2 linked regions of the Bdellovibrio bacteriovorus str. Tiberius genome follow. The protein of the gene in region 1 interacts with the protein of each later gene in a pairwise test. Links are inferred from orthologs where the notes say so. Each region holds a gene or a part of one and is shown in the gene's direction. Other genes may lie near its edges.

Evidence for each region.
Region 2: the proteins of nusG (region 1) and rho interact in binary tests that used the Escherichia coli proteins (3 or more experiments, as listed by UniProt). The link is inferred for Bdellovibrio bacteriovorus str. Tiberius from one-to-one orthologs.

The regions. Positions count from the first base shown.
Region 1 is NC_019567.1:3,071,972-3,085,393, reverse strand. Bases 8,378-11,353 are described here. They hold nusG (transcription termination/antitermination protein NusG), read left to right. Parts: upstream 8,378-9,586; coding sequence 9,587-10,120; downstream 10,121-11,353. Other genes in these bases: rplA (50S ribosomal protein L1), read left to right, coding at 10,618-11,325; rplK (50S ribosomal protein L11), read left to right, coding at 10,183-10,605; secE (preprotein translocase subunit SecE), read left to right, coding at 9,199-9,576; tuf (elongation factor Tu), read left to right, coding at 8,378-8,847. Outside these bases: purM (phosphoribosylformylglycinamidine cyclo-ligase), read left to right, coding at 1-301; BDT_RS14730 (hypothetical protein), read left to right, coding at 474-1,487; BDT_RS14725 (alpha/beta hydrolase-fold protein), read left to right, coding at 1,704-2,561; BDT_RS14720 (HAMP domain-containing protein), read left to right, coding at 2,664-3,101; BDT_RS14715 (acetyl-CoA hydrolase/transferase C-terminal domain-containing protein), read right to left, coding at 3,070-5,001; BDT_RS14710 (hypothetical protein), read right to left, coding at 5,117-5,356; pyrF (orotidine-5'-phosphate decarboxylase), read left to right, coding at 5,504-6,223; BDT_RS14700 (TrmH family RNA methyltransferase), read left to right, coding at 6,210-7,103; more of tuf, read left to right, coding at 7,657-8,377; rplJ (50S ribosomal protein L10), read left to right, coding at 11,559-12,086; rplL (50S ribosomal protein L7/L12), read left to right, coding at 12,168-12,533; BDT_RS14635 (hypothetical protein), read right to left, coding at 12,914-13,422. UniProt on the Escherichia coli protein: Part of the processive rRNA transcription and antitermination complex (rrnTAC). The complex forms an RNA-chaperone ring around the RNA exit tunnel of RNA polymerase (RNAP).
Region 2 is NC_019567.1:52,595-68,960, forward strand. Bases 6,315-9,296 are described here. They hold rho (transcription termination factor Rho), read left to right. Parts: upstream 6,315-6,923; coding sequence 6,924-8,669; downstream 8,670-9,296. Other genes in these bases: BDT_RS00300 (PilZ domain-containing protein), read right to left, coding at 6,315-6,533; BDT_RS00310 (hypothetical protein), read right to left, coding at 8,750-9,193. Also shown: Asp-tRNA(Asn)/Glu-tRNA(Gln) amidotransferase subunit GatC, read left to right, coding at 83-364; Asp-tRNA(Asn)/Glu-tRNA(Gln) amidotransferase subunit GatA, read left to right, coding at 375-1,847; Asp-tRNA(Asn)/Glu-tRNA(Gln) amidotransferase subunit GatB, read left to right, coding at 1,837-3,270; BDT_RS00285 (Ppx/GppA phosphatase family protein), read left to right, coding at 3,286-4,200; BDT_RS00290 (DUF192 domain-containing protein), read left to right, coding at 4,208-4,633; BDT_RS00295 (LPXTG cell wall anchor domain-containing protein), read left to right, coding at 4,747-6,096; more of BDT_RS00300, read right to left, coding at 6,165-6,314; BDT_RS00315 (type B 50S ribosomal protein L31), read left to right, coding at 9,528-9,773; prfA (peptide chain release factor 1), read left to right, coding at 9,921-10,994; prmC (peptide chain release factor N(5)-glutamine methyltransferase), read left to right, coding at 10,998-11,879; murA (UDP-N-acetylglucosamine 1-carboxyvinyltransferase), read left to right, coding at 11,872-13,125; BDT_RS00335 (trypsin-like serine peptidase), read right to left, coding at 13,167-13,964; BDT_RS00340 (polysaccharide deacetylase family protein), read right to left, coding at 14,096-14,998; BDT_RS00345 (hypothetical protein), read right to left, coding at 15,140-15,538; BDT_RS00350 (tetratricopeptide repeat protein), read left to right, coding at 15,799-16,366. UniProt on the Escherichia coli protein: Facilitates transcription termination by a mechanism that involves Rho binding to the nascent RNA, activation of Rho's RNA-dependent ATPase activity, and release of the mRNA from the DNA template.

The DNA.
Region 1 (13,422 bases):
TCATATCACCGGTGGGGGCATTCACAATATCCCGCGGATGAGTGAGAAGTTTGATTATGATATTTCCGGCTGGCCGGCATTGAATGAAATGGCTCCGGTCTTTGGAAAAATCATTCCGCGCGCGAGTCTTTCCGGGGAAGAGCTGTATCGCACCTTCAACATGGGGGTTGGATTGGTTCTGCTTATCAAGAAAGAGCAGGCCGAAGTCGTACAAACATGGTTGGCCTCCCAAGGAGAGAAGCACTGGCGCTTAGGCTCCATACAAAAAGGCACAGGTCTAATCGCCCCCTCGCGTCACTAGGGGCTTGCTGTCTCTGCCTTGCCTATATTGGCAGAGACAGCTTTTCCGTCTGCAGATCCCCTGTCTAAATCCTGATCACTGGGACCATTCTTTCATATCCTATTTTTAATATGGACTCACATTCTGGGAGTGGGCTATACCAGTCGCCTGTTCATTACAAACGGAGTTTAAAATGATGAATAAGAATGCTTACTTGGTATTGGCGGCAACAGGGTTGTTGATGGCCCCTGTTTCTGGTTTCGCACAAACTTCCACCACGTCTGTGAATACAAATTCCAGCACAGTGAAAATGGAAGACCTTAAAAAGGCTGACGAAAAAGAAAAGGACATCGACAGTGAAATCACTGACGCCCGCATGAGAGCTCAATTGGGTTCCAAATCCAAATGGTCTTTCAAATCCAGCCTGGCGTACTCTGGTGGTTCTGTTGAAGAGCCTCTAAGTGGTGTTCGTCCAAACTACCGTGCTTCCGCAACTATCGAAGCCATGACAACTCTGTCTGGTGATGTTGGTGTCAACTACCGTTTGGGTGAGCGTGACAATATCAGCTTCGGTACGGGCGTGACCGTGGTGGATCCTCTTCACGGTGATATCGTGAAGCCTGCAGAAGACACTCGTAAAGGCCGTAAAGGCACTTTGGCTCGTTATGAAGTTTCCACTCCTTACCTGAGCTGGAGCCGTGGTTACCGCGCGTTCGACACTCAGATGATCTCCAGCATGCAGTACAGCCATGCGACAGACAGTGATTCTATCAACCTGACCAAAACATTTGGTGCAGCAAGCTTCAGCCAGACAGTTCTGGCGAACTTCGGTCAATCCAAGTGGAATGGTGGAACAAGCTTTACTTTGGGTAAGAGCTTCTACACTGGGGACCTGGATGATCCGAACATGGTTGCGGCAGCCAAAGCGGGTAAATACAAACGCTCTGACATGAGCTTCGGTTTGTTCCCGTTCCTTCAGTACACTTTCAACGACCGTTATTCCTTCAGAACCGTGTTTGGTTACTTCCAGTTCGCACGTTACGAAGGTTATGCTGATAACTATCAGTTGGAACCATATCAGTCTGTTGGTACCGGTATCTCTATCACTCGTGATATCTACCTGTATCCAAACGTACAGTTCACACCAAAAGACATCCGCGCAGACCGCACAAACGTAGCTCTTTCCGCAAATCTTAACTTGTTCTAACTAGGACAAGAGCAAAAGAGATTTTAAAAGGCTCCCATTTGGGGGCCTTTTTTTGTTTGGGTCGACCTTGGTTTTATATAGGTCGGCCTTTTTGCGTTTTGGGGTTGGGGTTGTTCCTTTGTCTGGTGTTGGGGGGCAGATGGGGAATTGGGGGCGGGTCGTTGGTTGCCTTTTGGTGGTGATTCGGCGAGCCTTTAGAGTGTGTGGAGGTGGCTGATGAAATTCGCGGTAGGGATGCTGGCGTTTTCTTTGGTGGTGTTTGCTTCAAATGGATTTGCAGGTTCGCAGCCGGTCTGTGGAACCCAAACGACTTCTTTGGGCGATTCTTATGATTATTGTGTTCATACCGGAAATCGGCAGAAGACTCAGGACGTGGTTTATTACTTTCACGGACTGTGGGGGAATGCCCGGCAGTTCTTTGAGCAGCGCCGTGACACGTCCTGGGTGCTGAAACACTGGGCCCAGCTGGGGTATGAACCGTCGGTCGTGACGGTGTCTTTCGGTGAAATCTGGCTGCTGGTCAATAATCAGAAGTTCCCGCTGCTGCCGGTTTTCCAAAACGAGATGATGCCGTTTCTTGAAGGCAAAGTCGGCGGCCTGGGCAGTGGACGGCGTCTGCTGATGGGGGAATCCATGGGGGGCTTTAATGCCTCGCAGGCCTCGTTGCAGTTGCCGGCAACCTTTTCCAAGGTCGCGCTGTTGTGCCCGGCTCTGACTGTGATCGGGCCTTACTCTTCCCAGCAGGATATTGATAAATACATTGCCCGCACGAAAGCGCTGCGTTCGCGCGTGAATTTGATGCTGGGGATTTCCCGCGAGGTTTTTGCTGACGAGGCGGACTGGCAAAATCACAACCCCTTCAATCTGCTTAGTCGTTATTCGGGTCTGATCAAGCCGGTGTTCTTTGTGTCGACAGGTCTGCAGGACGAGTTCGGCTTCCAGGAAGGATCTGCCGAGTTTGTGAAGGCGGCTCAGGCTGCGGGAATGTCTGCGACCTGGAGTCCCCTGGCCGGGGGGCACTGCAAATACAACCGTGAGGCTGTGGCGCAGTTTTTCCTAAGTCGCACCCGCTGAAGTGAACTGAAGAACTTTTGGACGTTTCTCAAACAGAAACGTTCCCTGGTGGATACTTATATTTAACGAGTTTAACCTTCGGGGCTGGGATATAATTTAGGTATGAAAACATTCCGTCCGCGCCGCAAGTTGATCGTCAATCGCGAAGTGCAGTTTGATGTGGTCATGCACGTCAGCCTTTTTGTGGCTGTACTGTTTCTGGCCCAGCTTTTTGCGGCTTGGTTGTTCATTGGAAAGATTCAAGAGCTGGCCGGAACCGGCGCCTTTTCAATGATGTCGGTTCAAGAGTTTATTTCCCGCTATAAAACCGTTTTCCTGGTCTATCAGCTGATCCCGGTGTTGTTGGGGCTGGTCGTGGGCTTTTGGTATTTCAACCGCATGACCCGCAGAATTGTAGGTCCTCTTTTCAATATCAAACGCACGGTCAAGCGCATGGCGGATGAAAATCTTGATTCGGTTGAAATTCACCTGCGTGAAAATGACTACTTTCAGGATTTGGCTCAGGATATCAACGTGGTTCTGCAGAAAAAGCCGAAGTGATCCGGCCCTTGCTTTGTTCCAGGGCCCCCAACACCAGCTTTTGAAAGAGTCGTTCTTTCAATCCCCGGGGGCGATCCAGTTCCATTCTTTTCAAACAGTCCTGATACTCGATAGCCTCGGTTTTCATTCCCTTCTTCAGCAGGCCCAGAAGCTTGCCCAGGGATTCTTCCTGAGCCTGGCGCAGTTCGCCCAATGCCAGCGCCAGCAGTTCTTCATCCAGGGTAAAATCACTGCCAAATGCAAAAGGCGGGAACAGGCGATCAAAGCCTGCATCGCGGGCCTGATTTAAAAGTTCGGCCGGAGTATTGTGGCGGGCCCATTCCGGAATCTGATAGTCAGATCGCAGCTTGCCTTCTTTCTGGGCTTTGATTTTCAAAGACTCCTGAAATTCAGAATCGGCGATATTCAGCAGTTCTTTGATGACCTCTTCGTCGGTCTTTCCGCGCAGGTAAGCGATACCATATTCGGTGATCACGATGTCGCGCAGGTGGCGGGGGATGGTCAGTTGTCCGTGTGACCACAGGATGTTGGAATGACGGCGGCCCTTGTGCAATCGGGTCGAGCGCAACATCAGCACCGAATGAGCCCCTTCCAGTTCGTGCGCCATGGCCACAAAATTATACTGCCCACCGACGCCGCTGACCACGGTCCCGCTTTCCAGAGTGTCCGAGGCCGCCGACCCCAGCAGGGTGACGTTCATGCAGGTGTTGAAGAATCTGGCTTTGCGCCGCTGGCGTCGCAGGGCCAGTTCGTTGCCGTCGTAAAGATCGTTGACGATGGACACGCGGGTCATGTTCAGCCCGTCAAATTCCTCGCCCTGCAGGTGGCGCAGCCACTTGTAAAGCTCGGTGGATCCCAGGAAGAATGCACCATGCAGATAGCGCATTTGCTTCGAAGCGGGCTCTTGCACCTGACGCTTCAGAATCCCGGCCTTGCGCAAATTCATAAAGCCATCCATCACCATTTCGCTGGTTCCGTACAGGCCTTTTTGAAAGGGTTCGCGCTGCAGGTGAAGTTCGCGGGCGTGGCGGCGGTGCTGCCAGATTTTTTCTGACAGCACTTCATAGTCTGCGTTCTGCTGATGGCGAAGGCAGGCTGAATACACCAGCGCTTCAGACAGCGAACCAATCCCGATCTGCAGGGTCCCGTCATCCTCCAGCAGGTGGCTGGCGAAAAAGCCGATCAGATGATCTGTCCAGTCCACCGGGGTTCGTGGCAGGGCAAAAAGCCTGCGATGTTGTGTCGGGTCGTCCACGATCATGTCAAAATAGTCGGGACCAACCTCGGCATCTGTTCCCAGAAAAGGCAGCTCGGGGTGAACCACTCCCAGCAGCAGAATTTTTTTGCCGGCTTTGCGGTATTGATCCATCACATCCAAAGTCAGATCCGGATTGCAGCTTAGGCTGTAGCGCGGGCCCTGATCTGTCTGGCGACGGGCCACCAGCTGCAAAATGACTTCGATGTTGCAGTCGACCAGGTACGCAGCCACATGGGTGTAGTTCAGACTGACGTAATCCTGCTGGGCTGAGTCGGTGTGCAGCGCCTGACCCGCCTGAAAGTAAAATTCATGAATGCGGATATGGCGGGGAAGTTCGCCATGACGGCGGTCTTTCAGATATTCAAAAGCCGGGTAGTCGGGACCGAAGTGGCGTTCCAGAAAGGGTGAAAGAAAACGGCGCTCCAGATCGCTTTGCGGGGAAGGAACATCCAGGGAAAGTGCGGTGTAGATTTCAAGACGGCGTTCGGGCAGTTCTTTGACCCGGTTGTACAGCAGGTTGATCAGCTGATTGGGCTTTCCCAATCCCAGAGGGGTGGCAATACGAATCTCACGCCCCAGAGTGTTCAGGAGCTCATCCACAGCCGTTTCAAATGAATGGAACTGACGGGGTTTCTGGACCATACCCTATTGAAAACCCGAGGCTGCCAAGTGCAAAGCCTTAAATGCCGAATTTGTATTTTAAACGGCAAAAAAAGAGGCTGCCTTTTCGGGGCAGCCTGCTTTGTTTCTTGGGCGACTATTGGCAGTCGTTTTTGATCGCTTTGTCAGCGTTCTGATAACGAGCATAAAGCTCTTCGTACTGGTCCATGTAAAGCTCAAGAGTGTCAGAGTTTCTTGTGCTTCTCATTTTTTCGCGGATCCAGTTCATTTCCTCAGCAAGTTTGGCTTTGTAGGAAACCAATTGACCGCAGGAAAGAGCGGCTTGGGAAGAGGATGCAGCGCCAACGATGGCCAAAGCGATAAGAAGAGCTTTCATGGATAATCTCCTTGTAAGTTAATAAATTCGGATTTCGGGGCGAACCTACTAACGCAGGACATGAAAGACAATCTTTGATGCCGCAGGAATAATTTTTACATAATCGGGGATTGCATTTATGATGGGTTCGTCTTCCCAGGAGTTTCCGTGAACAAAAATCAGCGTGCTCACCCCATGAAAAATCCGATTATTTTGGCTCTGGATGTCGATACTCGCGACCAGGCCCTGAAAATTGCCGACGATGTTTCCGATATCGTCGGAGGCATTAAGCTGGGGCCGCGTTTGTGCCTGCGTTATGGAATGGAATTCGTCAAAGAAATGGCGCAAAGAGCGCCGATTTTTCTGGATAACAAGCATTTCGACATTCCCTCGACGATGGAGGCTGCGGTGCGCGCCAGTTTCGAGGCGGGTGCGTCCTTGGTGACGGTGCATGCCCTGAGTGGCAAAGAGGCTCTGACTCGCATGGCAGCGGTCGAAAAAGAGCTGAATCAGCAGCGTCCGTTCCGCATTTTGGCGGTGACGATTCTGACTTCCTGGGATCAGGATTCGCTGCCGGTGAATATGAAATCTCAACCGATTGCCCAGCACGTGACGGAGCTGGCGACTTTGGTGAAGGATTCGGGCTTGTCCGGTGTCGTGTGTTCCCCTCACGAATTGGACCTTTTACAAAACCGAGATCTTTACCTTGTCACTCCGGGAATTCGCTTTAGTATGCAGGATTCCGGCGATCAAAAACGTATCATGGGACCTAAAGAGGCACTGCGTGCAGGTGCTTCAGCGCTGGTCGTGGGTCGCCCTATTCTGGAAGCTTCCAACATCAAGGAAGCGGCCACTGATTTTGTGATGGCAATGTATGAAGAAAAATAACTCTCGTCCGTCTGGCAGAAATAACTCTCAACGTTCTCAGCAGGGTGGTCGCCCGCAGCAGGGGCGTCCTCAAGGCGCGGGTCGTCCGCAAGGGGGTCGTCCCCAGGCTCACGCTCCTCGTGAAAATCAGATCCCGCGCGACTGGCGTGTGGTGATCGGTACGCATGCGATCAACGAGGTGTTGAAGGTGCGTCCGAAGCAGGTAAAGGGCTTCTGGATCCGTCAGGGCTTTGAAAATTCGGGCGATCTGCGCGACATGAACGACCTGGCGCTAAAACATCATATCAAAGTTGAATTGAAGGCTGAAGCGGTGCTGGAAAAGTTCGGTCCGTCCCAGCAGGGTGCCGCGATCTTTGTCGATGGCGCTCCGGAATTTGATATGGCTGGTCTGGAAGGTCTGGATAAGTCCATGGTTCTGATCCTGGACGGCATCGAAGATCCTCACAACCTGGGTGCGATCCTGCGAACTTCCTGGTTGGTGGGGGCTCATGGGGTTCTGATTCCGGAAGACCGCGCGGTCGGTTTGACGCCCACTGTACATAAAGTGGCTTGCGGTGGTGTGGAGCATGTTCCGGTTGAAGAGACCACGAACTTTGCTAACTATGCGGAAGAACTTAAAAAACAGGGCTATTGGATCTATGGTTTGAGTCCTCGCGGAAAGCGATCTATTTTCGAATTAGAGCTTCCGGACAAGGTCGTTTGGGCAATTGGTTCAGAAGACAAAGGAATGAGAGTGACAACGGAACGCCTTTGTGATGAATTAGTATTCATACCGCAAGCTAGTTCTTCGGCGAGTTATAATGCCTCAGTGGCGACAGCCATGGCACTAACTGAGACCCTTAGACAGCATGCGCCGCGCGGAAATCGAAAAAAATCGTAATCTGTCGAATAATTATCTTTGACGGACGTTCTTTTTCTCCGTAAAACATTTCGGTTATCTCAGTAAGGCTGGTTTAGCTCAATTGGTAGAGCAGCTGATTTGTAATCAGCAGGTTGCGGGTTCGAGTCCCATAACCAGCTCCAAATTTTTCTGGGTAAGCATTCACAAGTGGGTAGGTGCCCGAGTGGCTAAAGGGGACGGACTGTAAATCCGTTGGCTTATGTCTACGAAGGTTCGAATCCTTCCCTGCCCACCATTTTTTTGAATGTTTTCCCGGAAAAGTTTTGAAACAGAAGAGAAGAAATTCTCTTCGGGCGTTCTGAAAGGGCGGGAATAGCTCAATTGGCTAGAGTATCTGCCTTCCAAGCAGAGGGTTGCGGGTTCGAGACCCGTTTCCCGCTCCAAATTTCAGAACAAATGCCCATGTAGCTCAGTGGTAGAGCACACCCTTGGTAAGGGTGAGGTCGTCGGTTCGGCTCCGATCATGGGCTCCACTTAATTGGCTTTTATTTTTTAAGGTTAAGATAAATAAAAAATCTCTGCAGGAGGACAAATGTCTAAAGAGAAATTTACACGTAATAAACCGCACGTAAATATCGGCACAATCGGTCACGTCGATCATGGTAAAACAACTTTGACTGCTGCTATCACTACTACTCTTGCAGCAGCTGGTAAAGCTCAAGCGATGGCTTACGATCAAATCGATAAGTCTCCAGAAGAAAAAGCTCGTGGTATCACGATCTCCACTACTCACGTTGAGTACGAAACTGACAACCGTCACTACGCTCACGTTGACTGCCCGGGTCACGCTGACTACGTAAAAAACATGATCACTGGTGCCGCTCAAATGGACGGAGCTATCTTGGTAGTTTCTTCTGCTGACGGTCCAATGCCACAAACTCGTGAGCACATCCTTCTTGCACGTCAAGTAGGTGTTCCTGCTCTAGTTGTATTCATGAACAAAGTTGACATGGTTGACGATAAAGAACTTCTTGAGCTAGTTGAGCTTGAAGTTCGTGAGCTTCTGTCCAAATACGAATTCCCTGGCGATGATATCCCAGTTGTAAAAGGTTCTGCATTGAAAGCTCTTGAAGGCGATCAATCTGAAATCGGTCGTCCAGCTATCATGAAATTGATGGATGCTTGCGATACTTATATCCCAGCTCCAGTTCGTGCAGTTGATAAGACTTTCTTGATGCCAGTAGAGGACGTATTCTCTATCTCTGGTCGTGGTACAGTTGTTACTGGCCGTGTAGAGCGTGGTATCGTTAAAGTTGGTGACGAGATCGAAATCGTTGGTATTCGTCCAACTCAAAAAACTACTGTAACTGGTATCGAGATGTTCCGTAAACTTCTTGATGAAGGTCAAGCAGGGGACAACTGCGGTGTTCTTCTTCGTGGTACTAAAAAAGAAGACGTTGAACGTGGCCAAGTACTTGTTAAACCAGGTACAGTTAAACCACACAAAAAATTCAAAGCTGAAGCGTACATCCTGACTAAAGAAGAAGGCGGACGTCACACTCCATTCTTCAACGGTTACCGTCCTCAGTTCTACTTCCGTACTACAGACGTTACTGGCGTTTGTACTTTGAAAGCTGGAACTGAAATGGTTATGCCTGGTGATAAGATCGAAGTTTCTGTTGAACTTATCGCTCCTATCGCTATGGAAAAAGAGCTTCGCTTCGCGATCCGTGAAGGCGGTCGTACAGTTGGAGCTGGTGTTGTTACTGAGATCCTTGAGTAGTAATAACGCAGCGTAAGCTAAGTATTAATCACCCGGGGGACTCCTTGACAAAAGGGTCCCCCTCGGTGTTTCTTGGCATTCTCAAAAAAAGGTCTGAAAAGTCTATTTTTTGAGGTTTTTGGAAGAAGTTTTTACTGACGAGAAGCGATCCAGCGCAAGGCGCGAGGAGAAAGGCCTACTGAATGTAGGCCGCCGACGAAGCAACGCCGTCGATGGGTCGGTTGTCTTCAGTAAAAAAGTGCAGGGGTGTAGCTCCAGCGGTAGAGCGAACGACTCCAAATCGTTAGGTCGTGGGTTCGAATCCCTCCGCCCCTGCCAATATTGACTCCATAACTTTAGGGATGAGGAATAATGGAAAAGGCCAACTCTAAGATTTTGACAATCAGCTTTGCACTTGCAGCTATCTTGGTCGGTTTGACCGTCTCTCTTCTAATCAAGGCATTCGCTGGCGCATTCGGTGTGGTGGCTCGTGCTGCTGACTCTGATATGGTTCGCCACGGGATCCCTGTTTTGGCAGGTTTCGCGTTGTTTGCCGCTCTTCAGTTCAACCCACGTGTTCAAGCTTGGGGCGAAGAGGTTGTTTCTGAGATCCGTAAAGTAGTTTGGCCTTCTCGTAAGGACACAACGGCTATGACCATCGCTTGCGTGGTTATGGTTCTTATCTCCAGTGTTATCATCAGTTCCTTCGATCTGATCTCTGGCTTCTTAATCAACTTTCTTATGAAGTAAGGACGGAACCATGGAAAAAAAGTGGTACATCGTTAACGTTCAGACCAGCTGTGAAAACACGGCTAAAAAAGCCATCGAAGAAAAGATCAAATCTTCCAAAATGGAAGAGTTCTTTGGCGAAATCCTGATCCCTGCGGAAAGCGTAGTGGAGCTGGTAAAAGGTCAAAAACAGACCAAATCACGTAAATTTTTCCCGGGTTATATCTTCGTTCAGATGTTTTTGAATGATGAGACTTGGCATTTGGTACGTAATTCGTCTAAAGTCACGGGCTTCGTGGGCGGCACTAAAACCCGTCCTCCAGAAGTTCCGGAGGCTGAAGTTCTTCGTGTGACCCAGCAGATGGCTGGCGTTGCTGAAAAACCAAGACCGAAAGTGAAGTTCGCTGTAGGTGAGAACGTGACTGTTATTGACGGTCCATTCTCCAACTTCCAGGGAACAGTTGAAGAGATCAACGAGGACAAAGCGAAGCTTAAAGTTCTTGTGAGCATCTTCGGTCGTCCGACTCCAGTTGAGTTGGACTACATTCAAGTAGAAAAACCATAACCAGAAGCCGCATAGGGCGGCCGATGGATATTAATTAACACAACCTCTTGCAGGAGTGGGTCATGGCAAAAAAAGTTACAGGAATGATCAAGCTGCAGATACCGGCAGGGAAAGCTAATCCAGCTCCACCCGTTGGACCGGCGCTCGGACAGCATGGGGTAAACATCATGGAATTCTGTAAGCAGTTCAACGCTCGTACACAAGCGTTGGGTGATAGCATCATCCCTATCATCATCACTGTTTATCAAGACAGATCGTTTACTTTCATCACAAAAACACCACCGGTGTCTTCTTTGATCAAAAAGGCGTTGAAACTGGAATCCGGTTCCAAACAGCCTCAGAAGGACAAAGTTGGCAAAATCAATAACGATCAAATCAAGCAAATCGCTACAACGAAATTGCCTGACTTGAACTGCTTGAAAGTTGAATCCGCAATGTCCCAAGTTGCTGGTACAGCTAAAAGCATGGGCATCGACATCGCGTAAGGGTGGTATAAGATGGCAGGCAAAAAATTCGCAGCAGTCGCTAAAAAAGTTGATTCTGCAAAAAAGTACACTGTTGAAGAAGCATTCAAACTGGTTGTTGAAACAGCTCCAGCTAAATTTGATGAATCTATCGACGTAGCATTGCGTTTGGGTATCGACCCTAAGCAATCTGACCAACAAGTGCGTGGAGCTATCGCTCTTCCTCACGGTTTGGGCAAAGAAGTTAAAGTTGTTGTTTTCGCAAAAGGCCCGAAAGAGGCTGAAGCGAAAGCAGCTGGCGCTGACTTCGTAGGCGCAGACGACCTGGTAGCAAAAATCCAGGGCGGCTGGTTGGATTTCGATAAATGTATCGCGACTCCGGACATGATGGCGACTGTTTCTAAAGTTGCTAAGATCCTGGGGCCTCGTGGTTTGATGCCGAATCCAAAAATCGGTACTGTAACTATGAACGTTGGTGAAGCTGTAACTGCCGAGAAAAAAGGTAAGTTGGACTTCCGCGTTGATAAAGCAGGTATCGTACACGCTGGTATCGGTAAGAAATCCATGGGCGATGCTAAACTTAAAGATAACTTCATGACTTTGTTGGGAGCTATCGTTAAGGCTAAACCAGCATCTTCCAAAGGTATCTACCTTCGTTCTATCGCTGTAGCGTCCACTATGGGCCCAGGCGTTAAGATCGAGCCAAACGCAGCAGCTGCTGCAACTGGCGCTAACCCGTAAATTTTAAGGCTCTGAGCGTGCTCAGGGCCTTGTTTTTTATCCGGTTATTTTGTATTAGTTCATAAATTTATTGCGATCAGAGACAGTAGGTTTCTTTCAGTGGATGTAATCCCTCGTTTGTGAGGGGCCTACCGAGATAAGGCAAAAAGGTTCTATGCGACCTCCAAACCGACCTGATTCGCACAGGCCCCTTCGCAAGAAGGGCAAAAAGTCTAATGAAAGGAGGCTCACTTATGATCACTCGCGCAGATAAAGAGCAGGAGATTAAGCTAATCACGGAGAAATTCGGAAAAGCTAAAGGAGCTTTCATCGTCGACTTCAAAGGCATCAAGGTTGAGCAAGTTACTAACTTGCGTAAAAAATTGAATGCTGCTGATTCCGAGATGAAAGTTGTTCGTAATACTCTTGCAAAAAGAGCGTTCAAAGATCACCCGGCTATTGAAACAGCATTTGCTAATTCAATGAAAGGTACTAACGCCATCGTATTCTCTTACGGTGAGGTGAACGCGACTGCAAAAGCATTGGCTGATTTTGCTAAGGATGTTGAAATCCTTCAAATCAAGTCCGGTGTTATGGACGGTGCTGCTTTGGATGATGCTAAGATTAAATTCTTGGCGACACTTCCGGGCAAAGACCAACTCCGCGCTATGTTCCTCAGTACGCTATTGGCTTCTGGCTCTGCACTTGCAAGATGCTTGAACGCTTACGCTGAGAAACTTGGTGGTGGTGCTGCTAGTACTGAAGAAGCTCCACAAGCATAATGCTTGCGCTCCGATGTTTCGGGGCAAATGGTGCTGAATATTTGAATTTTTAAATAATTTTTTATATCCCTGGAGGATAAAATGTCTCTGACTAACGATCAAATTGTTGAAGCGTTGTCTGCTAAAACTGTTCTGGAAATCGCAGAACTTGTAAAAACTTTGGAAGAAAAATGGGGCGTTACTGCTGCTGCTCCAGTTGCTGCTGCTGCAGGTCCTGCTGCTGTAGTTGAAGAGAAAACTGCTTTTGATGTTATCCTTGTTGACGCTGGCGCCAACAAAATCAACGTTATTAAAGAAGTTCGTGGCTTGACTGGTTTGGGTCTTGCTGAAGCTAAAGCCCTTGTTGAAGCTGGTAACAAAGCTGTTAAAGAAGGCGCTACTAAAGAAGACGCAGAAAAAATCAAGAAAGCTCTTGAAGCTGCGGGCGCGAAAGTTACTGTTAAGTAATTTCTGCCACTTAGTTTATACTAATGCCGAAAGCCTCGTGGAAACACGGGGCTTTTTGCATTTTGGCCTTCGCTTTACCCTTCGTTGGGATTGGGCTGGGGGCTTAGGGATGCAAAACCTTTCGGACAGTCCTCGCGCGGTGGGGTCTTTTTGTTTTGCGGTAGTATTTTATTTTTAGTTTTCTGAGTGCTTGGGTGGTTTTTCGGGCGCTGTGGAACTCAGGTTTTGCATCCCTAAGCCCCCAGCCCAATCCTAACGGGGCTTGCGGTGGCCAAAGTGCGAAAAAGCCCCTTTGTTGGGTGCTTTGGACTTAGATTTTTGGTTTTTGAGATTATTAAGGCCCCTTGTGGGGCCTTTTTTTTGTTTGTGGGTGGTTGTTTTTACCAGGCGAAGCCTAGTTTTATGCCGAAGGCTTCTTGGGTTTCTCGGTCGGATCTGTCCCATTTGATGTCTATGTGGCTGTATTCGATGGCGGCTCTAAGGCCTTTTTGATGGGTGCTTAGGCCCACGGAATAGTAACTGTGATTTCCTTCGTCGTCATAGGGGCCGAAGGTTCCATTGGTGCTGGTGATGCTTGTTTTAACTTTGTGGAATTCGTAGATGTAGGAAAAGTAGGGGACCAGGTACTCGTATTTGTACCCTAAGCTGACGCCGGCTTGGGAGGTGGTGATGTCCGACTTGGCTTTGGCGTCGGTGGTGTTGTTGCCCAGGTAAAATGCGTCGGTTGTGGTTTCACTTTTTGTTCCGTAGGCGCCCATCAGGGAGCCGACCCACACTCGGTTTTGAGTTCCGTGGTTCAGGAACTGGAATCTAGCGCCCCACAGGAAGTTTTCCAGATAGACTTCTATCCCTTTGAAAACACTCACGCTTGCGTCGAATCCGACGTTGT
Region 2 (16,366 bases), 3.0 Mb from region 1 along the record:
ACCATCAAACGCATTGGGCAAAAGATGACTCCCAACGCAGTTTGTACTAGCTTAAATGTCGATAGACCGAGAGGAGCTTCCGGTGATTGACAAAAAGACGATCGAAGCGATTGCCAAACTTGCCCGCCTGCATGTGTCGGATGAAGAAGCCCAGGAATACAGCACCCAGCTGGCCAAGGCCCTGACTCACTTTGAGCAGATTTCAAAAATCAACACCGCCGGGATTGAACCTTTGGTGACGCCGACGGAGGTTGAATCCTATTGGCGTGAAGATGTCGTCAGTCAGGAATTCACTGCCGATGAAATGACCGGCAATGCGCCGGACCGCGCGGGCAACCTTTTCAAAGTTCCACCGGTTGTTTAGGAGGTTGATTGTGGATTTAACATTTGCCTCTATTTCTGAAATCGCCGACGCCGTCAAATCCCGAAAAGTCAGCGCCAAGGAAGTTGCACAGCACTTTCAAAAGCGCATTGATGCCTTAAATCCAAAGTTGAATGCGTTCACTTCATTGAATCTTCAGGCCGTTCAAGACGCCGATGCCCTGGATGCCCGCATCGCCAAGGGCGAGGACGTCGGTCTGTTGGCGGGCGTGCCCTTTGGTATTAAGGAAATGTTTTGCACCAAGGGTCTGACAACCACTGCCGGAAGCAAGATTCTGGAAAATTTTGTTCCGCCCTATGATGCCACCGCCGTGGCTCGTCTGAAAAAATCTGGCATTGTGGTGATGGGAAAACTGAACCAGGATGAATTTGCCATGGGTTCTTCCAATGAAACTTCTTTCCACGGTGTAGTGAAAAACCCGTGGGACCTGGAACGAGTGCCCGGAGGATCTTCCGGTGGCTCTGCCGCCGCCCAAGCTTCGCGTCTGGTGGCAGGAACGCTGGGGACAGACACCGGCGGATCGATTCGTCAGCCCGCAAGTTTCTGTGGCATTGTCGGCGTGAAACCCACTTACGGCCGTGTGAGCCGCTACGGCATCATCGCCTATGCGTCTTCGTTGGATCAGGCTGGCCCCATGGTCAGTTCCGTGAAGGATGCCGCTTTGACTCTGGAAGTGATTTCAGGATTTGACCCGCACGATTCCACCACCGCTCAGAAAAAAGTCCCGGCCTGGAGCCAGAGTCTGAAAGCCGATGTCAAAGGCATGAAGATCGGTCTGATGAAAGAATACATGACTGGTTCTTTGGATCCAGACGTGCAAAAGACTGTGGAAAACTCGGTGGATACATTGAAAAAACTGGGAGCCGAGATTGTTGAAGTCTCTGTTCCCATGACCGAATTTGCCGTGCCGGTGTATTACCTGGTGGCGGCCAGCGAAGCGTCATCGAATCTTTCCCGCTATGACGGCGTGAAGTACGGATACCGTGCCGAATTTAAAAATCTTTCGGCCGTGGATCTGGAAGAGTTCTACAGCCAGACGCGGGGCCAGGCCTTCGGTGCTGAAGTCAAACGTCGTATTATGCTGGGGACGTATTGTCTTTCCAGTGGTTACTATGACGCCTTTTACAACAAGGCCGGTCAGGTGCGCCGCCTGATTATGGAACAATACCTGGAAGCTTTCAAAAAATGTGATGTGATCCTAAGTCCGGTGACGACAGCGCCCGCCTTTAAGATTGGCGAACGGGTTTCTGATCCCCTGGCGATGTATTTGAATGACATCTTTACGACCTCGACAAACCTTGCCGGTCTTCCGGGAATGAGTGTTCCCTATGGGCAATCACAAAGCGGTCTTCCGATCGGCGTTCAGCTGACGGCGGGTCACTTTGAGGAACAAAAGATGCTGAATGTGGCTTACGCGCTGGAAGGCGCCTCTTTGGTGAAAGGAAAACATCCCCATGTCATCTAGAGGATATGAAGCCGTCATCGGTATTGAGATTCACGTGCAGCTTAGCACGAAAACCAAGATCTTCAGCTCGGAATCAACGGCCTTTGAAGCTGGTGACAATGAAAACACCTCGCCGGTCAGTGTGGGCATGCCCGGCAGCTTGCCGGTTTTAAACAGCAAGGTGGTTGAGTACTCGATTAAAACGGGTCTAGCCCTGGGATGTGACATTCGCCGCAAATCTGTTTTCGCGCGCAAGAACTATTTCTATCCGGATCTTCCCAAGGGTTATCAGATCTCTCAGTACGATCAGCCTATTTGTGAAAATGGATCGATCACCTTCAAGGTGGATGGAAAAGAAAAAACCGTTTCCATCACCCGCGCCCATATGGAAGAAGACGCCGGTAAATCCAATCATCACGGTGAATACACATTGATTAACTACAACCGCTCGGGCATTCCTTTGTTGGAGGTCGTGTCCGGCCCTGACATGCGCACACCGCAGGAAGCGGCGGAATACGCGCGCACCATTCGTCAGATCGTTCGCTATCTGGATGTCTGTGACGGGAATCTGGAAGAAGGATCACTGCGTTGTGATTGCAACGTCTCGGTTCGCAAAGAGGGTGCGACTCAGTTCGGCACCAAAGTTGAAATCAAGAATATCAACTCGTTCCGTTTTGTTGAAAAAGCCATCGAATATGAGATTGAGCGCCAGATTGATTGTGTCGAGCGTGGTGATAAGATTATTCAGGAAACCCGCCTGTGGGATCCGGATAAAAACCGCACGTTCTCCATGCGGGCCAAAGAAGATGCGCAGGACTATCGCTATTTCCCGGATCCGGATCTGCAGCCGGTGATTGTCACCGACAGCATTATTGAGAAATACAAAAAAGAACTGCCTGAGCTTCCGATTGCCCGCGCCAAACGTTTCCAGGATGAACATGCCTTGCCGGAACTGGATGCCACGGTGCTGACCACGGAAAAAGATCTGGCTGATTTCTATGAAGACACCGCCAAAGAATCCAGAAACTTCAAGGCGTCCTCTAACTGGATTATGACCGAGCTTTTGCGCGAACTGAATTCTGCCAATAAAAACATCAAGGATTCACCAATCAAACCGGCGCAGCTGGGCAAAATGATTGCGATGATCGACAAGGGCACAATTTCCGGTAAAATCGCAAAAACCATTTTCCAGGAAATGTGGGCCTCTGGAAATGATCCGGAAGTCATCATGAAGGACAAGGGCTTGGTGCAGATCTCGGATCCTGCCGCCATTGAAAAGCTGGTGGATGAAGTGCTGGCAGCCAACGCGCAGACTGTGGAAGATCACAAGTCCGGCAAAAAGAAGAACCTTTTTGGTTTCTTTGTCGGCGCAGTGATGAAAGCGTCCAAGGGTCAGGCCAATCCGGATCTTGTGAATAAGATTCTTTTAGAGAAATTGAAATAGAACAGGATATTTGAAATGAAAAAAGTTGCAGCACTTGATCTTGGAACCAACACCTTCCTGTGCCTGATTGCTTCAGGCGACAAGGATGGAATCAAAAAGGTGCACCGTGATCTGATGCAGGTGGTGCGTTTGGGTCAAGGAGTTGGGCAGACCGGTGAATTTCATCCGGATGCTTTAGCCCGAGCCCGTCAGTGTCTGACTGAATTCAAAAAAGAAATCGATTCTGAACACGTGGATCAGATTCTGGCGATGGCGACGTCAGCGGCGCGTGACGCTCGCAATGGTCAGGAGCTTTTTCGTATCGGTGAAGAACTGGGCATTCCTATTGAAATCATTCCGGGCGAAGATGAAGCAAGAATTACTTATTTGGGCGGTACCGCGGGTGGCACCAATCCCAATGTGACTTCCCTGGTGGTGGACGTCGGTGGTGGCTCCACTGAACTGATCGTTGGCAAAGGGGCTGACATCCTGTATGGCCACAGTCTTGATATCGGCGGAGTTCGTCTGACAGAAAAATTCATCACCAATCAACCGGTGATTGAAAAAGACCGCAAGCCTTTGGAAGCATTCATTCAGGAACAACTGAAAGCAATTCTGCCTGAAATTCAAAAGCACAAGATTGATCAGATCGTGGCAGTGGCGGGAACGCCAACCGCTCTGGTGGCGATTGAGGTTGGTGGCTTTGATGAAAAGAAGGTCGATGGCTTCTTCCTGAAGAAGGACCGTCTGGCTCACTGGGTGGAGGAATTTGCCCGTACCACAGTCGAAGAAAAAAAGACCAAGTATCATCTGGGCGGCCGAGCGGATATTATTTTTGCTGGAGCTTCGATTCTGCTGGCAGTGGTGGAAGCTTTGAAATTAGAAGGTATGGTTGTTACGACCAAAGGGGTTCGTTATGGTGTTGCGCTGGAAATGTTCTACGCTCGCTAAGTTTGTCATGTTCGCAGGACTGTTCCTGGTCCTGCTTCCGCAGGCCTTTGCGGCCAGGGACTTTTCAAAAAAGAAAGTCACTTTGGGCTCCAAGACTTTTGTCGTGGAGATCGCTGAAACACCGGACCAGCACGAGCGTGGTCTGATGTTCCGCTCGCAGATGGGCGAAGATGAAGGAATGCTCTTTATATTTAAGAACGAGGAAACCCGGTTCTTCTGGATGAAGAATACATTAATAGATCTGTCCATCGGGTACTTCGACAAAAGTCTGACGTTGATTGATGTGAAGGAAATGAAGTCCGGCAAAGGTGTGCCGGACGCAGCCCTGCCGTCCTATGCCAGTGCACAACCTGCGAAATATGCGCTTGAAATGAACAAAGGTTGGTTCGATAAAAATAAAATAAAGATGGGTTCCAAACTCAAGATCCACTAGATCAAAAGTCCAGTGATTTTCTTAGTGTTTGCATGACTTCGATCTTGTGCTTAGATTGTTAATAACGCTTAACTGAAACAGTATGTTTCGTGGCATCAATCAAGGATGAATACATGATGAAAAAACTCGTTATCTTACTAGCGTGCCTAGGTCTGGCATTCCAAGTAACAAGCTGTACGTCTAAAGATAGCCAAGCAGACGCTGAAGTTGCTTCCGACTTCGATTCCGCAGACCTTGAAAAACTAGAAGGTGATGACGCCCTTGAAATTGCTGGTGACGACTCTTTGGCCAGCGACCAACTTCCAGAAGATGCTCTGGGCGAAACCACTACCACTACTGAAACAACCACAACAACTGCTGAAACGACTCTAGGTGACGATCAGGCGACAACAGAACAGACCGACGTCGCGACCACCACCGAAACATTGCCAGCAGATCCGTTTGCCGAAGCTCCGGCGGCTGATGTTCCAGCTCCAACAACATCTGTGGCTGAAACAACGACCACGACGGACACTTCTTCCAACTCTGTTTTTGAAAGCTCGACTGTGACTGAATCCTCCACGACCGTGGTTGATTCCTCTTCTGAGGCTCCGAAAAAAGCCAGCGCACCTCTACAAAAGGTTGCAACGACTCCTTGGAAAGCCGGCGGGACTTGGTTCAATACAGTTTACTTCGCTCGCCCGGGTGACAGCCTGAAAGGCATCAGCCAGATGATCTATGGCGCTGACAAGCGCAAGGAACTGAAAAAAGGAAATCCGACATTCAATTCCCGCGACGTTCGTGCTGGTGACAAGGTTTATTACAGCTCCCCTCATCGTCCGGACGATTCTGCACGCATGATCACTTACTACGAAGACAACGGCATTGCGCCAGAAACTTACGTGGCTAAATCCGGTGACAACATCAGAAAAGTTTCCAAAGACCTTCTGGGTTATGACAATGCCTGGAAAGAAGTTTGGTCTTCCAACTCTGTAGATTCCAAAGGCAACATTGCTGAAGGCACTGAGCTTCGTTACTGGAGAGGCGGCGCCGTGGCTGCTGCTCCGGCTCCGGCGCAACCTGCAATGGAACAACCGCACCAGGAAGTGGCTGGCAACATGCAGGCTCCTGCAGAAGAGATCCCGGCTCCACCAATGCCGGAAGATCCAATGGCTCAACAAGCTCAAATGGACATCCCGCCTCCGCCAATGGAACAAGCGGGTGATATGGCTCCGCCTCCTCCTCCGCCGGACATGGCTCAGGACATGGCGCCACCTCCACCACCACCAGTGGAAGCAATCAACCCTCCAGCTCCGCAAGTGGCTGAAGAAGCACCGACCGGCATGGACAACGACACAACAATGGCTTTGGCAGTTGTTGGTCTGGCAGCCGCAGGTTTGGCAGTACTGATTGTGATGAGAAAGAAAAGAAAACAGAAAGAGCTTGAACAACAGGCTATGGACAACACCCACGTAGGAACATAATCAGGTTCCCGGGTTCTCCAAAAAAGAAAAGAGCGAGTTTTCACTCGCTCTTTTTGTTTTTGCGGATCTTATCCGACTTTCTTGAAGATCGTGTCCATCACTGACCGTCGATCGTTTCGGGAGTTCTCCACGAAATAGATCAGGTCATCAACAATTTGAACATCGCGATTGTTCACCGGCATGAATTTCACACCGACCCCAACCGAATTGGTCCAGATCACATGAGCGGCGATCTTGCGCTCACGACCGGCCACGATAATGACCAGGTTTAGCTTCTCATTGGCGCGAACTTCTCCGCCCTCAAACTCTAAAAAGGCTCCCGTGATGCTGATATTCTTAAGCGTGCCTTTGGTCTCTTCGCGCGCGTAATTGCGCTTAAAAGACACCTCGAGGTTAAGAGGGGTTCTTGGTGCCGGAACTGTATATGTGTCCTCCACGTCAGACTCCTTGTGCTTAAATTGGATACTATCCTTTCGGTATTACTTACCAAAAATTAATAGGGGGTCCGGGTGATTTTTAACTTTTCGGATTAAAATTCTGAAAACTGGACTTACCCAGGCTCATATTTAAACACCTGAAATAGCTTCATTTTTAGAAAACAAGGAAAGTGTTAAACCCTCGAACATTATGAACAATCTTCTGTTTCCTCGACCTTGTTTCAAGCTGGTACAGGCTGGGGGGCGCAAGGGCCGCCAGAGTTTTGCTATTGACAAGCGGGGGGCGGCTCAAGGACAGTGAGGTCATAACGAATAAGCATGAATCCAGTCGGATCAGCTTCCTATATATATCGCTCTTTTTTCTGATTAAATCCTACAAGGAGAATTTGTTTGTCTGAACCTAAAGATCAACAAGGCGTTGAGGTGGCAAAAAAACGTACTCGCACTGCGAAGAGTACATCTGAAGATACCTCCGCCCCCGCTGCTGAAGCTTCCCCAGCTCCGGCCGCCGAAGCCGCCCCTGCGGCCCCAGCACCTTCCGAAAATGCCCCTGTTTCAGCAGCTCCTGCCGCTGCTCCGGAAGCGCGCCAAGAAAGACCTCAGCAACAAAATCAACAGCGCCGTGAATTCCGCCCGCACAATCGCGACAATCGTGATCGTGGCGATCGCAATGACCGCGGTGACCGTAACGACCGTGGCGACAGAAATGATCGTGGTGGTCACAGAAACGACCGCGGCAACAATCAGCGCCGTGACTTCCGCCATGACCGCAACCGCGACGAAGCTCAGCCAATGGGTGACGATGCTCACTCCACAATGCCGGCGCAAGCCCAGGACGTGGATCTGGCCGACATCTCTTTGACCGACGAGGAAAAGAGCTGGTTGTCCTCCAAGGACTTGAAATCAAAAAACATCACGCAGCTGACAGAGCTTGCGAACAAACTGAAAATCGAAAACGCTGCCGGTCTTCGCCGTCAGGACATGATCTTCGAAATTCTGAAACGTGCCGCGAAACTGGGTCAGGACATTTATGGTTCTGGCGTTCTGGAAATCCTTCCGGACGGTTACGGCTTCTTGCGTTCTCCGGATTACAACTATCTTCCAGGTCCGGATGATATCTATGTATCTCCATCCCAGATCCGTCGCTTCGGCCTAAGAACCGGTGACACCGTGACGGGCACAGTTCGTCCACCGAAAGATGGCGAGCGTTACTTTGCATTGTTGAAAGTGGATTCTCTGAACTTCGAGACCACTGAAAACGGCAAAGACAAAATCCTTTTCGACAACTTGACGCCGCTTTATCCAAACGAGCGCCTGAAACTGGAACACAGCCCTGGTGAATACACCACGCGTGTTGTGGATTTGATGGCTCCATTGGGTAAAGGTCAGCGTGCCTTGATTGTCGCGCCACCAAGAACGGGTAAAACCGTTTTGATGCAGCAAATTGCCAATGCGATCACGCACAATCATCCGGAAGTGAAGTTGATCGTTCTTCTGATCGATGAACGTCCGGAAGAGGTGACCGACATGCAACGTACCGTAAAAGGTGAAGTTGTATCGTCCACGTTCGATGAGCCACCAACTCGTCACGTTCAGGTTGCAGAGATGGTTATCGAAAAAGCAAAACGTCTGGTTGAACACAAACACGACGTGGTTATTCTGCTTGATTCCATCACTCGTCTGGCGCGCGCTTACAACACCGTTGTTCCTCCATCCGGTAAAATCCTTTCCGGTGGTGTGGATTCAAACGCCCTTCACAAACCAAAACGTTTCTTCGGTGCGGCTCGTAACATTGAAGAAGGCGGATCTTTGACTATCATCGCGACGGCTTTGATCGATACGGGTTCCCGTATGGATGAGGTTATCTTCGAGGAGTTTAAAGGTACTGGTAACGCCGAGATCCACCTGGATCGCAAGCTGATGGAAAAACGTATCTTCCCTTGCATGGACATCAACAAATCCGGCACTCGTAAAGAGGACCTGTTGGTTGATAAAGCAGACTTGAACCGTCTGTGGATCCTGAGAAAAGTTTTGGCGCCAATGAACGTTATCGACGCGATGGAATTCCTGATCGATAAAGTTGAAGGCACAAAAACGAACAACGACTTCCTGAAAGCGATGTCCGGACCGGGCTAAGCTTTGCTTAGAGCTGGAAATTGGAGATTGGAAATTTGAAGTTAAGAAAAAAGGGAGTCGTTGGACTCCCTTTTTTTTATTTATGGATTTGGTTGTGGCTGGGGTTGAGGCTCGGGCTGCGGCTGCGGTTGGGGTTCTGGTTGCGGTTGTGGCTCTGGTTCGGGAGTGGGTTCGGTCTTTTTCAAGGTGTCGGTTTCACAACCTCCGTAGATTTGATCGGTGTTGATGACACCTTCAAATGGATATACGAAGTCTGACATTCCGTCAGAGCCCTCTTTGGTCGTATTCACGGTCAACTTGTGGTTTAGCCCTTCAGAAGTGATGTGAATTAATCCGCCCTTATCAAAAGTCACTTTGCCGGTCAGCTCAACGGATCCCTGATCCGGGGTGGAGACTTTCACTTTGTTGGTGTCGGAATTATAGGACACAGAAATAAAGGGTTCAGTGAAGGTGCAGTAGATGCTTTCAGCCGATGCCACATGAGACAGAGTTAAAACGGCCGCAAAAGGGATCAGAAACTTCATGGAAATCCTCCTTGTTATAGTGGCTCAAGGGTAGGTGCGCTGGGGGTGGCTCTCAAGAATCCGTCAGGGCCGAAGGCAAAATACAAGGGGCTGTCAGCTCTGGGGAGGTCTGGTTTTCCTAGGGGGTGCAGGAACCCCGCAAAGCAATCACCGGCTGCCTTCGATATTACTTAAATATATGTAATCACGAATGTTTGTATGAACTAAGGGGGCTTCTGGATCGGATGTCTGTTGCTAAAAAAAGCAGCGATTTATGCTCGACACGGGGTAGTCAGTATGTTACATCCTTACAGCTTAAGACCCATAGGTTAAATTATTTAGAAGGAATCAGGTCATGAAACAAAACCTACACCCAAAAGTAAATACTGTTGTATTTAAAGATATCTCTTGCGACTTCAGTTTCTTGGGAACATCTACTTTGCACTCTTCCGAAACTGTTAAATGGGAAGATGGTAAAGAATATCCACTAATCAAAGTTGAGATCTCTTCTGCATCTCACCCGTTCTTCACTGGTAAGCAACGTGTGATGGATACTGAAGGTCGTATCGATCGTTTCAAAAAACGTTACGGCAAGAAGTAAATTTCGGCCCTCCGTTCGGAGGACGTTCTTGTATGAAATGCGGTTCAATCTTCGAACCGCATTTTCGTTTTCAGCGATGGTCCCAATCCCGATCAGCATGATTTATCAGACCTATCAATCGATCCGTTAGTACCAGGAGCCTCAGCCATGTTCTCGAAGTTGGATGCAGTCGAATCTCGTTACGAAGAAGTCAATATGGCTCTTCAAAGACCGGACATTGCCTCTAATCAGACGCAATACCGTGCTTTGATGAAAGAACTGGGAAATCTGGAAAAGATCGTTCTGGTTTATCGCGACTATCGCAAAAAAACTGAAAATCTGAAAGCCAGCAAAGAGCTTCTGACTGCGGAACAGGATGCAGAAATGCGTGAACTGATCCGTGAAGAGGTGAAAGAGCTTGAGGCTGAGCTACCTGATCTTGAACAACAGCTTAAAATCGCATTGATTCCCAAAGACCCGAACGACGACAAGAATACCATTCTTGAGATTCGTGCCGGTGCCGGCGGGGACGAGGCGGCTTTGTTCGCGGATGAAATGTTCCGCGGCTATGTTCACTATGCGACTTCTCAGGGCTGGAAAGTGGAAATGATCTCTTTCTCTGAAGGTAATGCCGGTGGCGCCAAAGAGATCATTGCCAGCATCACCGGTGACTCGGTCTTCAGTAAAATGAAGTTTGAGTCCGGTGTTCACCGCGTTCAGCGTGTTCCTAAAACGGAAGCCGCAGGCCGTATCCACACGTCCACTGTGACAGTGGCGGTGATCCCAGAGGTTGAGGTTTCTGAAATCAAGATCCCGATGTCTGACGTGAGAATTGAGACCATGCGTTCTCAGGGTTCCGGCGGTCAGTCGGTGAACAGAACTGAATCAGCGGTTCGTGTCGTGCATTTGCCGACAGGTATCGACGTAAAATGTCAGGAAGGTAAATCACAGTCCACGAACCGTGAGCGTGCTTTCCAGATCCTTTACGCAAAACTGCAGCAGATCGAGGACGAAAAGGCCCGTAAAGAGGCTTCCGATGTCCGTCTGGAGCAAATCGGTACGGGAGATCGCTCGGAGCGCATCCGCACTTACAACTTCCCTCAGACCCGCATTACCGATCACCGTATCGGTTTGACGATCCACCAGCTGGATCAGGTCATGAGTGGTTCATTTGAGTTGCTGATCGACCCACTCGTTGCTAACTTCCAGGCAGAGGCACTTAAAAAACAAACCTCTGCTTAAAGAATGAAACTCAAAGAAATACTCGATAAAACCACAGCTTTCTTCAAAGACAAAAAAATCGATACTCCACGTTTGGATGCGGAACTGCTTTTGGCCCATGGGCTGAAACTGGAACGCATTCAGCTTTATTTGCGCTTTGACCAGCCGATGAAGGATGAAGAGCTGGCCGTTCTGCGTGAACTGGTCCGCCGTCGTGCTTCGGGGGAACCTGTGGCATACATCCTGGGCTATCGCGATTTCTTTAATCACCGTTTTGAGGTGAACAACCAAGTGCTGATCCCGCGCCCGGAAACAGAACACATTGTTGAAGACGTGCTTGCCTGGGCTTCCGATAAAGAAGCTTCCTTGGGTCTTGTTGATCTGGGGTGTGGTTCGGGGTGCATTGGACTAAGTTTGTTGAAGGAATATCCGAACGCGAAACTGATCGCCGTGGACCTGCTTCCGGGGGCTATTGAAGTCGCCCAAAGAAATGCGCAAGCCCTTGAGGTGGCTGATCGGGTTCAATTCCTGAACTTGGATGCGGGGAATGTGGAAGCCATCATGTCGGCTTACAAGGACTTCACCGGTTTGAGCGGTATTGATGTGCTGGTCTCCAACCCTCCTTACATCGCTTCGGATGACCCGCAGGTGGAAGAAAACGTTAAGAAGTTTGAACCCAACTCGGCTTTGTATGCCGAAGACAGCGGCCTGGCCCTACTAAAGGGATGGTCCCAAGCTTTCGCCCCCTACCTGAAGAAGCCGGGCTTGATGTTGATGGAAATGGGAATGAGTCAGGGGCCGGCGATGAAGCAGGTCTATGAAAGCTTAAAAATATTTAACGAAATCAGTGTCATCAAAGATCTTTCTGGGCATGATAGAGTCATCCGCGGAGAAACACATGGATAAAATGGTCGTCATGGGCAATGGCCCACTAAAAGGTACTGTCGCTACGAGTGGTGCAAAGAATGCCGCTCTTCCAATTTTGTTTTCGACTCTTCTTGCTGAAGGCAATCACGTCTTTACAAATATGCCGAAGCTGAAGGACATCGAATCCACTTCTGAACTTCTGAACAGCTTGGGTTGTGAAACGAAGTGGGTGGGTGAAGAGTTTCACGTCACTGTGAATAAACCTTCTTCTTTCGAAGCTTCTTACGACCTGGTTCGCAAGATGCGCGCAAGCTTTCTGTGCATGGGCCCGATGCTGGCAAAATACGGTGAAGCCGTTGTTTCCCAGCCGGGTGGTTGTGCTATCGGAAGCCGTCCAATTGATCTGCACCTTGATGGTTTCAGAGCTTTGGGCGCTACCATCACGCAAAAAGAAGGTTACGTTCACGCAGGTTCCCCGAAACTAAAAGGTGGAACTTTCCTGTTTGAAACTGTGACGGTGGGTGGAACGGAGAACGTGATGATGGCAGCAACACTTGCTGATGGAATCACAGTTCTGGAAAATGCTGCCAAAGAACCCGAGATTGTGGATCTGGCTGAATATCTGAACAAGATGGGCGCAAAGATCACCGGTCATGGTACCAGCGTGATTCGCATTGAAGGCGTGGCAAAACTGACGCCGGCAAAACACTCCATCATGCCAGATCGTATTGAAGCTGGAACTTTGCTGATTGCGGGCGCGATCACCAAAGGCCAAGTGACGGTGACCAAGTGTGTGCCGGCTCACCTGGAGGCATTGATCCTGAAAATGCGCGAAGCGGGCTTCAAGATTGAAACCACTAAAGACACTATGACGGTCTTCCCTTGTGATCAGTGGGAGGCGGTGGATATCACGACGGCTCCTCACCCATTGTTCCCGACAGATCTTCAGGCGCAGTTTATGGCGCTGATGACGGTGGCTCACGGGACCAGTGTTATCACTGAAACCGTTTTCGAAAACCGTTTCATGCACGTGACTGAGCTTTGCCGTCTGGGTGCGGATATCACTCCGAAAACACGTGTGGCCGTTATCCGTGGCAGTCCTGGGCAGTTGACCGGTGCTCCGGTGATGGCGACAGACTTGCGGGCCAGTGCTTCACTGGTGCTTGCGGGCCTGGTGGCTTCGGGCGAAACCGTTGTCAGCCGCATCTATCACCTGGATCGTGGATATGAAAAGCTTGAAGACAAGCTTTCCTCCCTGGGTGCAAAGATCAGCAGAATTGAATAGCAAAGTAAAAGGCTCCTTCACGGAGCCTTTTTTATTTTTACCTACTGTCTGTTCACGCAAGCCTGCACCGCTTTTCTAAAATCAGAATTGCCAGTGATGGAAGTTCCAGAGTTCGTGTAGCGGGCGCCTGCCTTCACCACGTACTGGGCGCGACAGCCGCCATGAGTATTAATGCCAACAAGTTCATTGGTTTTTTCATTGATGACCGGCGCGCCCCAGCTGCCGTGAGATGTATCCGCATCGTGTTCAATGATGGAAGGAATCAGAAAGATTCCAGCCTTCACAAGTTTTCCATGGGAAACCTGCTGGGCAAAATGCATCTGCTCAGGATTTGAGTTAGCCGGCATGTTGCCTTGTTTGATGTCGTAAAGATCATTCAAAGCGTAGCCATAGCTGACAACACGGATCGGATCCCCGTTGTGGGATTTTCTGGTCGCCACACGATAGTAGCCTTGTGTCGCCCCCGCCTGTTTGCCGGTGACTTCGTTGGGCTTCAGTCGAAGCACGGCCCACTGCTGACCAATGCCACGGGTGTTATGGCGTTCCGTTCCTTTTTCAACGTAGTAGCGGTCTTCCAAAGCAGCAGTCTGTGGCACGCCCGCAACTGAAACCGGAATATTAAATTCTGCATAATCACGATCCAATGCGCACGCACCAACAGTCACAACACAGCTGTCGCTGACCAGAGTGACGTTGCAGCCCTTGGTTTCGCCTTCTTTCACAAGTCTGCCGACTTTGCTGTCAAAGGAAAGCGCACGATCGTCAGATTTACCGCAGATATCGGCGTACGAAACAGATGCGAACAAAGAAGCCATCAGAACAAAAGCAACGAACTTCATAGGAACCTTTCTAAAAAATTTAGAAAGGTCTTATGGAAATTCAAAGAACAAATCAAAACAAAGATCACCACTGCAACCATTGGCTGCGCAAACACATGCGTTCCAAAAATTAACAGAAACAGAAAGTGAATTTACAAACCAAGAGCATCCATTTTTTCTTTTTCATAGGTGTCGTTTTCGCCGGGATAACGAAGTTCTGCTTCATGCTTTCCACTTTCTTTTGCCAGTGCCCAGATCAGGCTTTGTCCTGAAGGCATGCTGTCGGGAAGCTTTGTGAAGACCGGATCTTTGAATGCTATTTTGGCGTCGATGACTTTCCATCCGCGTTTTTTAAACATCGCAATCAAATCATCCAGGAAAAGTGCATTCACCAGATTATAGTGGACCAATAAGGTGTGCTTCACTTCATGACCCAGAACCTTTTTGGAAAGGTCGTTGTAGTATTGAGCGCGATCCCACATGTGCTGCAGATAAAAGTCACGGAACTTGGAAAGGTCAAAGTTGGGATCAGCGCCAAGTTTGTCGCGCAGGCGGCGGTCCACATACCAGTCGGAAGCATCAATGGTCACATGCCCGTTGCGATAGGAATTTTTCTTCATCCATTCACGAACGGCATCGCGCTTTTCAGCAGTGTCCCCTTCCGCCAGCATGGGAAAGCGGAAAATCTTTTCAAAGTTCTTCTGGTTTTTCAGCTGCTCTTCGCACTGCTGGATTTCAGCGATCTCGTCAGTGACGCTGACCTTGGCATCGAATCGTTTGTGATTCACCGTGTGGTTGCCGATCAGGTGGCCTTGGCGCGACCACTCAGCCAGCAGCTTTTCATCGCGGGGGGATTTCAGGTGTTTGCATGTCACAAACAAGGCGGCTTTGACTTTATGTTTTTTCAGGGCGCTTAAGATGGCTTCGTTTCTTTTGTCGGCCGGAAGGCGGGTGTCTTCATGCACATTAAAGTCGTCCATGGTGATGCTGACTTCAGCGGCCTGGGTGAAACTGGAAACAACAAGAGATGCAAAAACAGCGATGAGTGATTTCATAAATCAACCATGGCATTGAATTTCAAATTTTTGAATTTTAAAAAAAGAAAAGGCCTGCAAGGAGGGGGATCCGCAGGCCTTTTAAGAGAAAAAAACAGTCTCAGCCCGCGGAGGGGATGGGGCTGAGACTTATGATTGAGATTACTGAGTAACCTCGCTGATACCAAACACAAAGAAGACGACCGTTTTGTTCCCGAAGCCGAAACCAGGGAGGGGGTCCACAGTTTCCAGCTCAAAATTGGGAGCAAGTTGATGTTCAAGTTCAATACCGCTCATCATAACTTTAAAACCAATGTAAGGAGTCAGGTCGATTTGTGACTTCAAAAGGAAGAATGTTTGCTGGTCAGCCATCGCCAAAACGAGAGAGCCGTCAGCCAAAGCCACGATTTCACCTGTGTGAGTTTTGAAGTTGTAGTTTTGAAGATCGGAAACACCGACTTCTTCGCCCATTGCATTGTTTGGCAAAACACCAGCGCGCGCTACAGCGGAAATCGCCAGTACTACCAAGATGTATGCTGCAATCAAAGCGTTACGAATCACTACTTACTCCCCAAATCACGAACTTACGAAGACCTATAAAGCAAAGGCTGTGCCAACATGAGACAGCCATGGAAATGCGTTTAATTCGATTTGATGTCTACCAGGCTCGACTTAAGCACTCAAATCGGAACCAGAGGTAATTCCATTATGGGTTTCAGGTTCTATTCTGGAACCAGTTTCCTTGACCAAAGCACAGACCTTTTTACGAACCCTTAAGCATCGTAACCTTTGTCAAAAAACCTTTGTATAATCAGGTGTCTATGTCACGCATTCAGGTCACTTGGGTTGTTAAAACTAGAAAAGGTCAGGTCAAAGGACCTTACTCTACTGAAGCCATTCTTAAAATGATTGGTGAGGGTGTCTTTTCCGGTCAGGAGATGATTTCAAAACTTCCCGATGGCCAATGGACTTTGATTTCCAAAGAGCCTGCTTTCTATGACAAACTTCTGGAAGCTTTGGAAGGCGTCGTTGATGTCGATCCGAAAAAAGCCCAGAAGATGGAAGCTGAAACCGTGATCGTGCAGGCGCCGAAAACTCCGCGCAACAACACGAACCCTCACAGCGCCCCTTCTGCCGATAGCTTTGCGAACATTCAACCGCAAAAGCCATTGTTGCAGCAAATCGACGTGCTGGATACGCCGGCCTATGTTCCTCCGGCGCAGAAGATTGCTTCCGTCAGCTCGGGTGATTCCAAGTCTGATTCGGTGATTGAACTTTCCAATATTAAGAACATGGAAAAAGGCGAGATCGCCAAGTCCCTGAAAATCCCCGCTTTGATTTTGATGGTGGTGATTGTTCTGGGGGTGTTCTTGCTATGGGACACCGGTC